DNA from 4 places in the Limnohabitans sp. TEGF005 genome. Region 1 is predicted to be linked to each of the others. Evidence: predicted binding sites of a transcription regulator. Region 1 holds the regulator's gene; each other region holds the start of a gene.

Region 1 (4,160 bases):
CCAGCAACGAATACCCGGCCAAGCGGCCGATTTGAAAGGCCCACAAAGCCTGGTTGCGCCGCTCACCCGCTGCCTGGCCAAGGCCCGCACAGGCTGCGCCACACATCGCCACGCAATGGGGGCCGCCCAACACGCCCATCATCAAGGCCGTCATGGCCAAAGAACTTTGCATAGAAGGTCCACTTGTTGCTCGATGACCGCATTGTCTGCGAAGCAGCACTCAAGGTGGTCGGACACCCGTTCAACGCAATCACTCAGATGATTTTAGAAAAGCGGGTGTGGTTGCGGTCGGCTTGCAGATAACGGTCAAACACCATGGCCACACCTCGTACAAAAAACCAACCCATCGGTGTGACCTGAATGCCGGTATTACTCAACTGCACCAGGCCTTGGCTTTGCATGGATTCCAGCTGGGCCAGTTCTTTGGAAAACAAAGTTTGGAAGTCAATGAGCCAAGCCAGATTGATGGCCTCGAACTCCAAATGTCCCTGGCACATCAACGCCATGATGACCGAACGACGGATCAGGTCATCGCGGGTCAAAGTCAAGCCACGCACCACCGGAAAGTGCCCCTGATCCAGCAGGTCGCAATACTCTTCCATGGTCTTGGCGTTCTGGCTGTAGCTTGCGCCCACGCGGCCAATCGATGAAACGCCCAGAGCGATCAGGTCGCAGTCGGCCTGTGTGCTGTAGCCTTGAAAATTGCGGTGCAAACGACCTTGTCGCTTTGCCACCGCCAAAGCATCCTGCGGCAAGGCAAAGTGGTCCATGCCGATGTACACATAACCCGCATCGGTCAATGCATCCAACGAACGCGACAGCATCGCCACCTTGTCACCGCCCGAGGGCAGTTCTTGGGCATGAATGCGACGTTGGGGCTTGAAGCGTTCGGGCAAATGCGCATAGGCGTAAAGGGCGATGCGGTCCGGGCGCAGGCTGTTGATCTGTGCCAAGGTGCGGTCAAAGGACTCAGGCGTTTGCAGCGGCAAACCATAAATCAGATCGACATTGATCGACTCAAAGCCGAGGCGGCGGGCGGCATCGACCAACTGAAAGACTTGATCGGCTGGCTGGATGCGGTGAACCGCTTTTTGAACAGCAGGGTCAAAGTCCTGCACGCCAAAGCTCAGGCGGTTGAATCCCAGCTCTGCCAAAACGGCCAATCGGCCTTCATCGACGGTGCGCGGGTCGACTTCGACCGAGTACTCCCCGCCCGGCACGAATTCAAAATGCTGGCGCAGCATACTCATGAGTTGACGCAATTCGTCATCGCTCATAAATGTGGGTGTGCCGCCGCCCAGATGCAACTGGCTGACCGACTGCCCCCGCCCCAAATGCCGGGTGTGCAACTCAATCTCTTTGCTCAGGTAGCGCAAATAATCAGCAGACCGCTCTTTGTGTTTGGTGATGATTTTGTTGCAAGCACAGTAGTAGCAAAGCGACTCGCAAAACGGGATGTGCACATACAAAGACAAGGGCGTTTGCTTGCCGACCACGCCAGATTGGCGCTGAGCCAATGCTTGCACGTAGTCAGCCTCAGCAAAGGCTTCTACAAAACGGTCTGCCGTTGGGTACGATGTGTAGCGTGGGCCAGGCACATCAAAACGTGTCAGCAATTCAGGCGTGATGACGGACATGTGTCTGCCCCTTATTAAGTTCGATCGTGTTCAAAACAAGGCGTCGACTTTGCCCGTTTGCATCACCCGAAGTATTGACTCAAGTCAACTGACTACTGGTTATTGGTGATTTTTGGCCTGAACCGGGTAGACCCTCAAATTTGATTGTTTTTTAGGTTTAAGCTAACAGCTTGATCCAAGGCAAATCCATTTCCGCACCATGAGATAAACCATGAATCCCCAACTCATCAACGTCGCCTGCTCCAATTGCAACTTGCGCGAGTTGTGCATGCCCATGGGTCTGAGCGACCACGACTTGAACCGCCTGGACGATCTGGTGGCTGTCCGTCGGAAAATCAAACGTGGAGCCACCTTGTTCACCAACGGTGAAAAGTTCACCTCGCTGTACGCCATTCGAACCGGTTTTTTCAAAACCTGTCTGGCCACCGAAGACGGACGCGACCAGGTCACGGGCTTTCAGATGGCGGGCGAGATCATCGGTCTGGACGGCATCGTGAACGACCAACACAGCTGCGACGCCGTTGCTCTGGAAGACGCCGAAGTCTGCGTCATGCCCTTTGACCGCATTGAAGAGATCTCACGTGAAGTAACAGCACTTCAAAGCCATGTGCACAAAATCATGAGCCGAGAGATTGTGCGTGAGCATGGTGTGATGCTGCTTTTGGGCAGCATGCGGGCCGAAGAGCGCTTGGCCGCCTTTTTACTGAACCTGGTGCAACGCTTGCACGCACGGGGGTTTTCGCAATCAGAACTGGTCTTGCGCATGACCCGCGAAGAAATCGGCAGTTACCTGGGGCTCAAACTTGAGACAGTGAGCCGAACATTTTCCAAATTTGTCGAAGACGGCACCGTCGAGGTCAAGCAACGGCATGTGCGCATCTTGGACACGGATGGCTTGCAACGCTTGGTGAACAGCAACCACCATTGCCAATAAAGCCCTGCGCCAGGCTTGAATGCCTGGCGCAATTCAGCCTTTTCAGCAGCCTTTTCCGCCTTGACGAGAGCAGTCGCTCGGCCGTTGGTCTCCAGGCACAGGACAGCGATTGACCTCAAAGGGAGACATGGCCAACAGCGTGGTCAGTCCGCTCGACACCATGGTCAAGGCCCAGAAGGCGAAAAAAGCCAAGGTGTAAACGCCTTGACGAGACAAGGACAACGAGTGCCCAAACCATTGCAAATCCTGCGGGTCGACCAGTGCGAACACCAGCACCTCGAGGAGACCCGCCACCAGGAATGCTGGCCATGCAATCCACATCATTCGTTTTGCCCACATGTCGGTCTCCTGCAACCCGTTCAGGGTTTGTTTTTTGAATCGGTCGAGGGCAATGTGCCCGTGGCCGCATGGTTTCTGGCTTGCATTGCGGGTGCGAGTGTGGTTCGTGCATCCGCCGCATTGGCGTTGACATCAACGCTGGACTGGCTCAACACGGGGTCTTGGCCATTCGCAGCCAGATAAAAGGTGATGAATGAAGCGACCACCACCACCAAAGGACCGGCAATCACAAGCCAGACGTGGCCATAAGACCACCAAGGCTGCTTGGGCAAATTGGAAACACGGGGATTGGACATGCTCAAACCTTTGTGAAAATATCAACGAGGCACCAGGAAAACGGATTTTTCCTGCAATTCGGCCAGCACCTGCCCGCCCTCTTTCACCGACTGTATCGTGAACACAATCGGGTGCGAACCAGAAGGTGCTGCGTCATAAGGCAACTGCAAACGGACCGAGACCCAAAGAGATTCGGTCGGTGCCACACGCACATCACTGTCGGTAACCAGTGACAAATCGGGCAAGCCTTGCGCCGTCAGGCGGAAGTTCAAGGGCGTTTCGGCCGCATTCATGATCTGCAGTCGATAGACGTTTTCAATTTTTCCTCCGGCCACAATTCGGGCCAACGAAGCGCGGTCGCGGACCACATCTACTTTGAATGGTTTGCGCAAGCCCAGACTGGTGAACAAAGCCGCCACCACCAGCACCAAAATGCCGATGTAGATCAAAACACGAGGACGGAACACATGACGCCAAGTTTGCTCTGCCGTCCAGTGGTTCTGCATGGCGTTTTCGGTCGAGTATTTGACCAATCCGCGTGGATAGCCCACTTTGTCCATCACCGTGTCACACACGTCTGCACAGGCGCCGCAGCCAATGCATTCGTATTGCAAACCCTTGCGAATGTCGATGCCAGTCGGACACACCTGAACGCACAAACTGCAGTCGACACATGCGCCGAGGCCCAGAGAAGCTGGATCGGCCTTTTTCGAGCGTGCACCCCGTGGCTCACCGCGCTCGGCATCGTAAGTCACGATCAGGGTGTCTTTGTCGAACATGGCGCTCTGAAAGCGCGCATAGGGACACATGTATTTACACACCTGCTCGCGCATGAAACCGGCATTGCCGTAGGTGGCAAAGGCATAGAAAAACACCCAAAAAACTTCCCACGAGCTCATGTTGCCCAGGAAAAATTCCATGCCTAAATCTTTGATGGGCGTGAAGTAACCGACAAACGTGAAACCTGTCCACAT
Region 2 (4,160 bases), 1.2 Mb from region 1:
GAGACTTCAGGCCCCGGATCAGCATCTCCACCGAGATGGACACCAAAATCAGGCCCATCAAGCGCTCAAAGGCCGAGACCACGCGCAAACCAACCACCCGTTGCAAGCGCTCGGCCAGCAACAAAACCACCGCACAAACCAGCATGGTCACCGTGAGGGCGGCGACCCACTCCAGCCGACGCTCGGGCGCCTGGCTGACCAGCAGCAGCACAGTGGCCATGGCCGAAGGGCCCGCCAAGGCCGGAATGGCCAAGGGCACGATCAGTGGTTCGGCGGCAGGCACGGGCGAATCTTGCGGCGGGGGTGGAAAGATCATGCGCAACGCGATCAAAAACAGCACCACCGCACCGCCAATTTGCAAAGACACATCCGACAGGCTCATCGCCTTCAGGAACGATTGCCCGACAAACATGAAGGCCAGCAGCAGGCCAAAGGCGATCAGCACTTCGCGCACGATGACGCGGGCACGTCGTTCGGGCGGCACGGCCCGCAAGGTGTTCACAAAAATCGGGATGTTGCCTAGCGGGTCGGTGATCAGCAGCAGCAAGATGGTGGCCGAAGCAAATGTGTGTTCCATGCCCATCAGCTCGCGTAAACCGTGTTCAGACTGGCAAAGCCTTTCACTTCAATCGGGTTGCCGAAGGGGTCCATGAAGAACATGGTCCATTGCTCGCCCGGCTGACCTGCAAAACGCAGGTGCGGCGCGACCACAAAGGCCATGCCAGCGGCCTGCAGGCGTTCGGCCAGGCGTTGCCAATCGTCCTTTTGCAAGACCAAGCCAAAGTGCGGCATGGGCACCAAGTGATCGCCCACATGACCTGTCAAGCTGGTCTTGAACGGCTCACCCAGATGCAGGGAGATTTGGTGCGAGAAAAAGTCAAAGTCCACCCAGGTGTCGGTGGAGCGACCTTCCTGGCAACCGAGTGTGCCGCCATAAAAACGGCGGGCCTCGTCGAGGTCGGTGACGTGAAAAGCGAAGTGAAACAAGCTGTGCATGCCCGAAAGCATAGCAGCCAGTCACCACAGGGCCAGCAGGAAGAACCCGCAGCCTCAAGTCTCGGCAAGGCTGAATCCCAAGCGGTCAGGCCTGCGTCGGGTCGGCTGCCATCGCGTCAAATTTTTTGAAGTATTGCTTCGCCAATGAGACCAACTGGGCGTCCGACGGGTGATCTGTTGCGATGCTGTCGACGATGGCCGTGGCGGTGGTTTTTTGGTGCGCCAGGCACCAGTCCCGGAATTCGTTGCGGGCGATGCCTGGCCCGGTTAAAAGCACTTCGTGTGTGCCTTTCAGGGCGTGGGCCACGTCGGTAAAAAAGGCAGCAATGTCGCCGGCTTTGCCTTGGTGTTTGTGGTGGCTGCGCGATTTGATGCGCTGGGCTTCGACATGCTCTCGGTCAAACATGACGACATGTGCTTCTTGGTGGTCCATCCAGACAACGGCGTGAAAAGTGCTCATGGTGCTCTTTGTGTAAAAAATTAACGGTGTTGTTCGGCCAACGACTGGCAATTGATGCAGCGCTTGGCGGTGGGGTAGGCCTGCAGCCGGGCGGGCGGAATGACGACGCCGCAGTCTGTGCACTGGCCGTAGGTGCCTGCTTGGATGCGTTTCAGGGCGGCTTCGATGTCGCCCAACTCGGCCGTTTCGTGTTCGTTCATGGCGAACTCGGTTTGCCGTTCAGTTTGGATCTGGGCGCGCGACTGGAAGCTGTTGTCAAAGTGGTCGGCGGCCATGTCTGCGCGCGACACAAGGCCGCCGCGCTCGTACGCCATGCGTTCCAGCAGTTGCGTGCGGGCCTGGATCAGCAGGGCCTGAAAGACATCTGGAGAGGAGGGTGGTGTGGTGCTCATGTGTTCATCATGAAACAGCCACATCGCGTTGACATTGATGCAGGTCAACCAACAGGGTGCAGCCGTGCGCTGACCCACAGGGCACTGGTCACATCTGCTTTGGGAGGCAAGGGCGTTGCCTCCCTTTGCGCTCAAACTTTGGCTTTGGCTCGGGAAAGCATCAACTCGGTGTTGGTTTTGCGATCGGCGTTGACCTGTTGCAGGCTGGGGCGCTCGCCCATGCGTTTGAGGTAGTCGCGCACCGGCAGGTCGGCCAGAAAGTCGCGCCCGTAAACGAGTTTGGTGGCAGCCGACACCAAGGGCAAATGCACCACCGCCGCGCAGTCGGCCAAGCTCAGTTTGTTGCCCAGCATGAAGGGGTTGAACTGGGCCAGTTGGGCCAATGCCGCCACGTTTTTCTCAAGTTGGGCACCTGTCTTTTCCTTGGCGCTGTCGCTGATCTGCCCGCCAAAGAATGCCTGTGGGTACAAGTTGCGGGCCACCAGCTCGAGGTGCAGCTCCAGAAAAGTCACCAGCTCGCGGACCTTTGCTGCGGCAAAAGGGTCTGCGGGCAGCAAGGGGTTTTGGGGGTATTGGTGCTCTATGTACTCCATGATCACGCCCGACTCGCACAGCGAACCTTGGGGGGTTTTGATGTAAGGCACTTTGCCCAGCGGGCTGCATGCCGAATCGGTCTGGCCTACCCAGGCCAGCTCTTCGGTGAAGGGCACACCTTTTTCGAGCAGGGCGAATTTGACTTTGTTGTAGTAATTGCTGGCTGCAAAGCCGCAGAGTGTGAGCATGGATGAATCTCCGTGAAGGGGTTTGCTAGCGTAGTGCGAGCGCAAGCAGACTTCGGTCGCGCAGATGACCTTGCTTATTGAAGTTTGCGGTAAAGCGTCTGACGGCTGATGCCCAATTGGCGTGCTGCTGCTGAAACATTGCCTCGGGCATTTTCAAGTGCTTGCTGGATGGCCTTGATCGACAGTTCGTGCAGATTTTGTGCTGGCCCATCGGGGGTCTGTTGCTGGGTCTGATTTTGAATGTCTCGAATCAAATCGTCCGGCAAGTGAATCCAGCTGATCTGTGATTCATGAGGGTCCATCAAGGCGACGGCAGTGCGCAAGACATGGCTGAGTTGGCGCAGGTTGCCAGGCCAGTTGAACGACGCCATGGTCGTCATCACGTCGGGCGTGATGCTCAATCCTGCATCGGGTGCCAAATCTTGCAGGATGCGTTGCGTCAATGTTGCAAAGTCATTGCGTTCACGCAGGGCAGGCAGCTGCACCTGCAGTCCGTTGATGCGGTAGTACAGGTCGCTGCGGAACTGGCCCTTTTCAACAGCTTCACGCAAATTTTGATGCGTAGCGCAAATCAGATTGAAATCGACCGCAACGGGTGTGCCACAACCGAGTGGTGTGACCATCCGCTCTTGCAGCACCCGCAGCAAGCGCGTTTGCAGCGCGATGGGCATGTCCCCAATCTCATCCAGAAACAAGGTGCCGCCATGGGCCTCGCGCAGACGACCCGGAGCGCCTTGCCGAGAAGCTCCGGTGAACGCGCCACCCACATAACCAAACAACTCTGACTCGATCAGGTGTTCAGGTAGGGCCGCGCAATTCACGGCGACGAATGCTTTGTCCTTGCGGGCAGAACATTGGTGCACCGCTTGCGCAAACAGTTCTTTGCCGACCCCCGACTCGCCAAAGACCAGCAAAGGAATGTCTTTGTCGATGACCCGGCGGGCCTTGTCTGCAGACTGACGCCACAAGGGGTCTCCGCTGTCCAAGCGGTTCAGTGCGTCGCGTGCGGGTGCCGCACTGATGGTGATCTTTTGTTGCACCTGACTTTGGCTGTGCAGTTGGGCATGGATCGCGATGCCCTGTCGTGTGTGCAACAGACTTGGGCGACCACCGCTGCGGTGCTGCAAACCGAGCAGTCGCTCGAAGTCTTCGTCGAACAAGTGAGGCCAGCTGGTCGCACCCATGTCGGTGTGCTGAATTCCCAGCAAGTCCAGTGCTTTGCGGTTGGCCCCGACCAGCCAGCCATCCTCCGAAAAAGCCAGCATGCCTTGTGCGACAGTGCCTATGCCTTCTGCCCGTGTGTGCAGTTGAACCATGATTTGCTGGCGGCAGGCAGACAGGACCAAGCTGTTTTCGATCATGCGTGCAGCGGTTGACACGAGACTCAAGGTGTGGGGGTGGCGGCTGCGGTGATCGCCAGAAATGTCGAGGATGCCCATGAGCCTGCCTTGTGCCGACAAAATGGGCGCAGCCGCGCAGGTCAGAAAGCCATTGCGGTCCAGATAGTGTTCTGCGCCATTGATTTCCACT
Region 3 (4,160 bases), 730 kb from region 1:
ACTGTGACGTGGCTCAAGCGCTCACGCAAGGCCGCATCGCTCAGGCGGTCGAGTTCTTCGCCGCTCAGCGTGGTGCCTTCGGGCAGCCCGGCTTGCCGTGCGATTTCGCGGGCGGTGACCGGGAAGTCGCCCGTGATCACGATGACCTGGATGCCCGCCGATTGGCAGTCGGCCACGGCTTGCGGAATTTCGGGGCGCAAGGGGTCGGTCAAGCCGATCAGGCCCAGCCATTCAAAGTCAAAAGCGTGCGGTGTATCTGGGTAGTCATCGCCTTCAAAGCGACTGTGCGCCACCGCCAGCACACGCAAGCCCTGCGCGGCCATCTGCGCGACGCAGGCCAGCCAACGTTGGCGCTCGCCATCACTCAGGTGGCACAGGTCCATGATGGCCTCGGGTGCGCCTTTGGCCGAAACAACGCGGTCCTCTGCTTGCTCAAATTGCCAGACATGCGACATGGCTTTGAGGTTGGGGCTGAGGGCGTAGCTTTGCACCAGTTGGCCCTCGCCGAACGCCCGGTTGGTGTCCTTGAGTTGGCGTTGGCCCATGGCATGGAATGCGGTTTCCATCGGGTCAAAGGGCGTGGGGGCGCTGGCCAAAATAGCGTGTTCGATCAAGGGGTGAAACGCCGCAGACAAAGGGGCCTCGGCGATGGGTGTTGGACAGGCCGTGCCCGAAGGATCGGTCCAGTGCACGATATCGCCAGGGTCCGCGTCTGGCCGACGGGGCACCGCGAGCGCGGTCACGGTCATGCGGTTTTGCGTCAGAGTGCCGGTTTTGTCTGTGCACAACACACTGGTCGCCCCCAGGGTTTCGATGGCATTGATGTGGCGGGTGAGCACGCCTTCGCGTGTCAGTCGGCGTGCACCCATGGCCGGAAACAGCGTGAGTACCACCGAATATTCTTCCGGCAGGATGGCCATGGCCAAAGCGATGCCCGCCAGCAAAGCGGGCAGCCATTGCCCGGTGCGCCAACCCAGGGTCAGCACCATCACAACACAGAGCACCCCCACCAGGCTGGCCAGCACTTTGACCAGCCGTGCGGTTTGTCGCTGCAAGGGGGTGTCGGCCTGCTGCACTTGGGCCAGCGCTTGGCCGATTTGGCCAATCTGGCTGTGCATACCAGTGGCGGTGACTTGTGCCCGCCCACTGCCGCGAACCACAAAAGTGCCGCCATGAACGCACGAGGCGGGTGGTGGGGTCTGGTCAGCCGGACGACCTGTGGCTGGCAGCTCGGGCAGCACCTTGTCAACGGCCATGGATTCACCCGTCAGCAGGGATTCGTCAATCTGCAGGTTGTTGGCCGTCAGCAGCCTGCCATCGGCGGCCACCCTGTCGCCCTCTGACAGCAACAGCCAGTCGCCCACAACGACGTTGGTGGCAGGAATCAGCTGCGTCTGCCCGTCTCGCAGCACCCTTGCCTGCGGTTGTGTGAGTTGCCGCAGGGCCTCGATGGCCGCTTCGGATTGCCCTTCTTGATAAAAACTGAGCACCAGCACCGCCAGCACAAACACGGAGAGGGTCATGCCCTCGGTCAGGTCCCCCAGCAGCATGTACAGCACTGCTGCCGTGACCAGCAAGGCAAACATGGGTTGGCGCAACATGTCGGCCAGGCGACGCCACACGGAGCGTTGGGTGGCTTGCTCGATTTCATTGGTGCCGTCTTGTGCCAGTCGTGTGGCCGCCTGGGCTGTTGTCAGGCCCTGTGTGGTGTTATGGTGATCCGCTGCCATGGTTCAGTGTGCGAGGCACGACGCCTGTAGGCTTTGACGAAAGTCAAGCAGGCCAAGGATGTGGCCCGCTTTGAACCGTTGTGTGAACCGGGTGTGTCTGCCCATGCCCGTGCAAGGAGCCCTCATGAACCCCAAAATTCAGGAATTTCTGGACCGCATTCAGCAACTGGAAGCGGCCATAGAGCAAGAGGCCAAAAGCCGACGTCAGCAGTGGCAGGCTGATTTTGAGGTGCACAAAGTGCGCTTTGAAAAAGAAGTGCTGGCCCAGCAAAAGCGGTTCAAAGCCGGTTTGTGGGGCTATGTGCTGACAGCTGAGTGGCGGCATGTGCTGTGTGTGCCCTTCATTTACCCGGTGCTTTTTCCGATGCTGTTGCTCGATGCTTTTGTCACGCTGTACCAGTGGGTTTGTTTCCCGTTGTGCGGCATTCCCCGAGTCAAACGGGCCGACTATTTTGTGTTCGATCGCACTCACTTGGCCTATTTGAACTGGCTTGAAAAAATCAATTGTGCGTACTGTTCTTACGGCAACGGCTTGATGGCGTATGGCCGCGAGGTGGTGGGCCTGACCGAGCAATACTGGTGCCCCATCAAGCACGCGCGCCGCACGATGCAGGCCCATGCGCACTACCACGGCTTTGCCGATTACGGTGATGCCGAAAATTACCGTGCCGAGCTGGCCCGCTTGCGTGCCGATTTGCTCAAAATGCGCACGGACGCAGCCGATTCAGTGCGCTGACGGGGCACCGCCGGTCGGCGCCGAAAAACGACAGCGGCGGCGACCGGACCTGTCAGGCTCAGCAGGTTCAGTGGCATTGGCATGCGGTCACAATCGGCGCAAGAGTAGGGGGAATTTTGACCATCTCATTGGCCAGTGTCCCAACATCGACAGCCCTGTTTTGACAAGCTGAATACAGTGGGCGCATGAAAACATTTGCAACCTTGGCCGATTTGGCCGCCTGCGTCGGCCAGGATGTGGCCGCGACCGAATGGGTGGAGATCACCCAACAGCAAGTCAACCAGTTTGCCGAGGCGACGGGCGATCACCAATGGATCCATGTCGACCTGGAGAGGGCCAAGCAAGGCCCCTTTGGTGCACCCATCGCGCACGGCTTTTTGACCTTGTCCTTGTTGTCGCAATTTTTTGACAAAACCATCGTCGTCACTTCGGCACGCATGGGGGTCAATTACGGCCTGAACAAGGTGCGATTCATGGCCCCCGTGCCGGTGGGCAGCCGTTTGCGAGCGCATTTGCATTTGCATTCGGCCACGCCCATTGAGGGCAATGGCTTGCAATTGCAGTGGAATGTGACCTTGGAACGTGAAGGCAGCGACAAACCGGTGTGTGCAGCCGAGTCGCTGGTGCGTCTTTACGGCTGAACAGCCCCGCTCGGGTCAGCGCTGGCCCCGCCAAACTCGTTTTGCCGCCAGGCTTCGAACACACTGACCGCCACGGCGTTGGACAGATTCAGGCTGCGCTGGCCTTCGCGCATGGGCAAGCGGATGCGTTGGGCTGGCGCAAACTGCTCGCGCAGTTCAGGTGCCAGACCCCGAGTTTCAGAGCCAAACACCAACCAGTCGCCGGGCGCAAAGGCCACGCCGTGGGCAGCGCGACTGCCTCGGGTGGTCAAAGCAAACATGCGTTGGGGATCGGGCTTTTCGCTGTTCAAAAAAGAGGCCCAATCGGCATGACGGCGCAAGTCGGCGTACTCGTGGTAATCCAGACCCGCGCGGCGCATGTGTTTGTCGTCCATTGAAAAGCCCAGGGGCTCAATCAGGTGCAGCGTACAGCCGGTGTTGGCGGCCAGCCGGATGACGTTGCCGGTGTTCGGCGGGATTTCGGGCTCAACCAGGACGATATGGAACATGGCCCGTATTGTGCCTTGGCTGTTGCGGTCACCTATGGGGGATTCAGGCGTCGTGGTGTGTTTCGGTCCGTGCCAGTACCAGGGCGCTGATGTGCACCACGCCAGCTTGGCGCAACACGCGGGCGGCAGTGTGCAACGAGGCGCCGCTGGTCATCACGTCGTCCACCAGAACCACCTTTTTGCCGCGCAGTTGTGCGGCCCGCAAGGGCTCTACCGCAAAAGCGCCTACCAGGTTGGCCAACCGATCGGCCCGGGGCAGGCTGCGCTGTGAGGGTGTGTCGCGGGTGCGCAGCAGCATATGGGCATCGGCATTGTGCGGGCTGAGCTGACGTGCCAGCAGCCATGCCTGGTTGTAGCCGCGCTCGGCCAGACGCTGTGCTGACAGCGGGATGGGCAGCACCCAGTCGGCCGCGTCCAAGGTGTCTTCTGCCCAAGGGGCGCTCAGCATCAGGGTGGCCAAAGGCCCGACCCATCCTGGCCTTTGGTGAAATTTGTAGTCGGCAATCAGGTCGACCCAGGGCCAGGCGTAGGCCGTGGCGGTCAGGCACAAATCCAGTGGGGGCGG
Region 4 (4,160 bases), 970 kb from region 1:
TTGCATCGCGCGCAGCGCTGCAAGCCAGTGATGGCCTGTGCTGCGAGCGATGGCTGCGCTTCTTGTTTGCCCAACTCAACCCCTCTCGTCAGAACCCCACCGAATGCGTATTGATCAACTTCTCGTCGAGCGCGGCCTGGCCGCTTCTCGTTCTCAGGCACAGCGACTGATCGCCGGGGGCGTCCAGTGGCAGCAGCCCGACGGGACGTGGCGCGCCATTGTGAAAAACCGCGATGAGGTGCCTGAAAGCGCTGCCCTGGAGTTGCTTGATGACGCCGAATCGCGCTACGTGTCGCGCGGTGGTCTCAAGCTCGAAGGGGCTTTGAAGGTCACGGGCGCTCAGGTTGAAGGTTTGCGGTGTCTGGATGTGGGCCAAAGTACAGGCGGTTTCACCGATTGCTTGCTGCAGCAAGGCGCTGCGCAGGTGGTCGGCATTGATGTCGGCCATGCCCAAGTGCATCCGCGCATTCGCGAAGACGAACGTGTGGTGTGCATTGAGGGTGTGAACGCCCGCGAGCTGGAGCCCGGAGACGAGCGCGTGCCCGATGCACTGGAGGGTTTTGACCTGATGGTGGGCGACGTCTCGTTCATCTCGCTCACTTTGGTATTGCCTGGCGTCGTGCATTTGCTCAAACCCACAGGACAGTTGCTCATGCTGGTGAAACCCCAGTTTGAATTGCAGCCCGGTCAGGTGGGCAAGGGCGGCATTGTGAAAGACGAGAGCTTGTATGGCTTCATCGAAAACCGTGTGCGCACTGCCCTGACCGATCTGGGCATGCAAGTGACGGCTTGGTTGAACAGCCCGATTGAGGGCGGTGACGGCAACCGTGAATTTTTTGTACAGGCCTGCTGGCCTGACCCGGCTGCGGTGCTGCCCGCACGCGAAGACGCCCGCCTGGCGCACGAGGCCGATCTGGCCGCCAAGGCCTATGCCAAGGCCAACGACTATTGAATTTTGGAAGGTGTTGTGATGTCTGGTTTGAAGTTGCCCATCAGCTTGGAGTTTTTCCCGCCCAAAACGCCTGAGGGCGCAGACAAGCTGAGAGGCGTGCGCGAGAAGCTGTACGCACTGAAGCCTGAATTTTGTTCAGTGACTTACGGCGCGGGCGGCTCTACGCAAGAAGGCACCTTTGCCACCGTGGGCGCGATCCTGGCTGAAGGCGTGGCAGCGGCTTCGCACTTCTCGTGCATTGGTGCCACCAAGGCTTCGGTGCGCGCCGAGTTGGCCACGCTCAAGGCCATGGGTGTCAAGCGCTTGGTGGCTCTGCGCGGCGATTTGCCAAGCGGCTATGGCGCAGGTGGCGAGTTCCATTACGCCAGCGATCTGGTGGCGTTCATCCGCGCGGAGACCGGCGATGACTTCCACATCGAAGTGGCGGCCTATCCCGAAATCCACCCGCAAGCCAAGTCACCAGAGTCCGATTTGCAGGCCTTTGCCACCAAGGTCAAAGCCGGTGCCAATTCGGCCATCACGCAATATTTTTACAACAGCGATGCGTATTTCCGCTTTGTGGACGATGCGTACAAACTGGGTGTGGATGTGCCTGTCGTGCCCGGCATCATGCCGATCACCAGTTCGTCGCAGTTGCTGCGCTTTTCAGACGCTTGTGGCGCAGAGATTCCCCGTTGGATCCGTTTGCGTTTGCAAGGTTATGGCGACGACATCGACTCGATCAAGGCGTTTGGTCTGGATGTGGTGGCCGACTTGTGTGAGCAACTCATCAACGGCGGCGTACCTGCTTTGCACTTTTACACAATGAACCAGAGTGCAGCCACGACGGCTATTTTGCGTCGGTTGTGAAGCGCACACAGCACGCTTCTTTGACGGACATGGTTGACATGAACCAAGCTCAGAGAAGATGGCGCTGCTTCGCGCTGAGAGGTTTGATCAACCTCAAATGAGCGGTGGCGGTTTGGACATCCAATGAACTTGAGCACAAAGCTCTTCTCTTCGTTCATAAGGAAAGTCAACATGAAAAAACTCACCATCGTTGCAGCCGTGCTGGCTGCTTGTTCTGCGACTGCCGCCATGGCTCAAGCTTCGGGTGAAGGCCCTTGGTTGGTGCGTGCCCGCGCTGTGCATTTGGACATGGCCAACAGAGACGGTACGGGGCTGGGCTTGTCGGTCAATAACAAGACCATCCCGGAAGTGGATGTCAGCTATTTCTTCACCCCGAACATCGCGGCCGAGCTGGTCTTGACGGTGCCCCAAAAACAGACCGTGTCCTTGGGCGGTGCACCGATTGGCACGTTCAAGCATTTGCCTCCGAGCTTGCTCTTGCAATACCATTTCACAGGGCTGGATGGCTACAAGCCCTATGTCGGCGCGGGCGTGAATTACACCAAGATCACCAGCGTTAATCTGCTGGATGGCGGCGCGACATTGGATGACCACAGCTGGGGCGGTGCTTTGCAAGTGGGCATGGACATTCCGTTGGACAAAAACTGGTCCCTGAACTTTGACATCAAGAAGGTGTACATCCGCTCTGATGTTTTTCTCGGCACGGCCAATCAGGGCACCTTGAAGCTCGACCCCGTTTTGGTGGGGGTGGGTCTCGGGTATCGTTTTTGACCTGGACTTTGGTTCAAAGCAAAACGCCCTGCAATGCAGGGCGTTTTTGATGCTTTTTAAAACAGACCGTGCATCAACGTTCGTCGAAGCTCACCACCACCCGCTTGCTGGTGGGGTGGGCCTGGCAGGACAGGATGAAGCCTTGCTCGACCTCGGGCTTTTCGAGTGTGAAGTTTTTCTCCATTTCGGTCGTGCCTTCGACCACTTTGCAGCGGCAGGTGCAACACACACCGGCTTTGCACGAGTAGGGCAGGTCCAAGCCCAATGACAAGGCGATGTCTAAAATTTTCTCGTTCCTGTTCATCGGCATGTCATAGGGCTTGCCGTCCAGCACCACCGTGAGCTGCACTTCGCCTGCATCGCGTGTGGCTTGGTGACCCAGCACGGCTTGGTTGCGCTGCTCTGGCGACAGCGCATCCAGTGTGGGGGAGCTGAAGCGCTCGGTGCGGATGCGTTCGGCCTTGACGCCTGCGTTCAGCAGCGCTTGCTCGGTGGCCTCGATCATGGCTTCCGGGCCACAGACAAAGACTTCGTCCATGCTGCCCACGGGCAAGAATGCGTCGATGATGGCGCGCACTTTGTCGCCATCGATGCGGCCTTCTAGCAAGGGCACCTCTTGGGCTTGGCGAGACAAGATGTGGATCAGTGTCAGGCGGTCGGGGTAGCGGTCTTTCAGGTCTTGCAGCGCTTCGTTGAACATCACGCTGTCCATGCGGCGGTTGCCGTAGACCAGGGTGAACTTCGATTCGGGAAGGTCTTCGAGCGTGCTCGATAAGATGGACAAGATGGGCGTGATGCCTGACCCTGCGGCAAAGCCCACGCGGTGAATGGCGCGGGGCCTTTGCACCACAAACCGGCCATCGGGCGGCATCACGCGCAAAGTGTCACCGGCTTTGAGTTGGGTCGCAGCCCAGTTGGAGAACACACCACCTTCGACTGGACGGATGCCCACTTCGAGCACGCCTTGTTTTTGCAGTTGGCTGTGGGCCGAACTGATGGAGTAGCTGCGGCGCACATCCTCACCGCCGATGCTGGCACGCAGGGTCAGGAACTGACCGGGTTGAAAGTCAAAGCGGCTGCGCAGGTCTTGTGGCACGACCAGTGAGATGGCGACAGCGCCTGCAGCTTCGGGTGCGACGCGTGCAACTTGGAGGTCATGAAAGCGGGTTGCGGACATGGTGCTTCACTGCGGCAAGGCAGCTCAGTAAGGTTTGAAGTAATCGAATGGTTCCATGCAAGCCAGGCACCGGTAAAGGGCTTTGCATGCGGTGGAGCCGAAGTGGGAGGTTTCGGTGGTGTTGGCCGAGCCGCATTGCGGGCAGTGCACCACCTCGGGTTTGGCGCCGCGCGCCGCAAACTGCACCACGTTGGCGCTGCCTGATGCTTGGCTGGCGCAGGCGTGTGGTGGGGCGATGCCATAAGCGCGCAGTTTGTCCTTGGCGACCTCGGTCATCCAGTCGGTGGTCCAGGCCGGGGCCAGTTGCGTGACCACACGGCCTTGCAGCCCATTGGCTTGCAGCAGGGCTTTCACATCGTCCTCGATCTGGCCCATGGCCGGGCAACCGCTGTAGGTCGGCGTGATGACCAC

What was found. The regulator FNR, encoded in region 1, switches genes on or off when oxygen is low (the NO sensors DNR and NnrR bind a similar motif). The targets are predictions, from matches to a motif close to TTGATNNNNATCAA.
Region 2: a site for FNR is predicted at 1,883-1,896, ahead of ACZ5RG_RS13025 (TraR/DksA family transcriptional regulator). Genes of this name have one in related genera too.
Region 3: a site for FNR is predicted at 1,764-1,777, ahead of ACZ5RG_RS10285 (cation-translocating P-type ATPase). Genes of this name have one in related genera too.
Region 4: a site for FNR is predicted at 1,885-1,898, ahead of ACZ5RG_RS11440 (OmpW/AlkL family protein). Genes of this name have one in related genera too.

The regions. Positions count from the first base shown of each region.
Region 1 covers NZ_AP029226.1:1,390,292-1,394,451, forward strand. The annotation lists gene ACZ5RG_RS06655 (sulfite exporter TauE/SafE family protein) at 1-172, opposite strand, end outside; gene hemN (oxygen-independent coproporphyrinogen III oxidase) at 255-1,637, opposite strand; gene fnr (fumarate/nitrate reduction transcriptional regulator Fnr) at 1,849-2,571, shown strand; gene ACZ5RG_RS06670 (hypothetical protein) at 2,614-2,910, opposite strand; gene ACZ5RG_RS06675 (nitrogen fixation protein FixH) at 2,931-3,206, opposite strand; gene ccoG (cytochrome c oxidase accessory protein CcoG) at 3,228-4,160, opposite strand, start outside.
Region 2 covers NZ_AP029226.1:2,631,559-2,635,718, reverse strand. The annotation lists gene ACZ5RG_RS13040 (MarC family protein) at 1-577, opposite strand, end outside; gene ACZ5RG_RS13035 (VOC family protein) at 583-996, opposite strand; gene ACZ5RG_RS13030 (hypothetical protein) at 1,082-1,456, opposite strand; gene ACZ5RG_RS13025 (TraR/DksA family transcriptional regulator) at 1,477-1,848, opposite strand; gene ACZ5RG_RS13020 (glutathione S-transferase) at 1,980-2,630, opposite strand; gene ACZ5RG_RS13015 (sigma-54-dependent Fis family transcriptional regulator) at 2,705-4,160, opposite strand, start outside.
Region 3 covers NZ_AP029226.1:2,123,239-2,127,398, reverse strand. The annotation lists gene ACZ5RG_RS10285 (cation-translocating P-type ATPase) at 1-1,730, opposite strand, end outside; gene ACZ5RG_RS10280 (hypothetical protein) at 1,855-2,466, shown strand; gene ACZ5RG_RS10275 (MaoC family dehydratase) at 2,652-3,107, shown strand; gene trmL (tRNA (uridine(34)/cytosine(34)/5-carboxymethylaminomethyluridine(34)-2'-O)-methyltransferase TrmL) at 3,098-3,595, opposite strand; gene ACZ5RG_RS10265 (ComF family protein) at 3,639-4,160, opposite strand, start outside.
Region 4 covers NZ_AP029226.1:2,359,794-2,363,953, reverse strand. The annotation lists gene ACZ5RG_RS11450 (TlyA family RNA methyltransferase) at 104-952, shown strand; gene metF (methylenetetrahydrofolate reductase [NAD(P)H]) at 971-1,801, shown strand; gene ACZ5RG_RS11440 (OmpW/AlkL family protein) at 1,973-2,572, shown strand; gene paaE (1,2-phenylacetyl-CoA epoxidase subunit PaaE) at 2,646-3,749, opposite strand; gene paaD (1,2-phenylacetyl-CoA epoxidase subunit PaaD) at 3,774-4,160, opposite strand, start outside.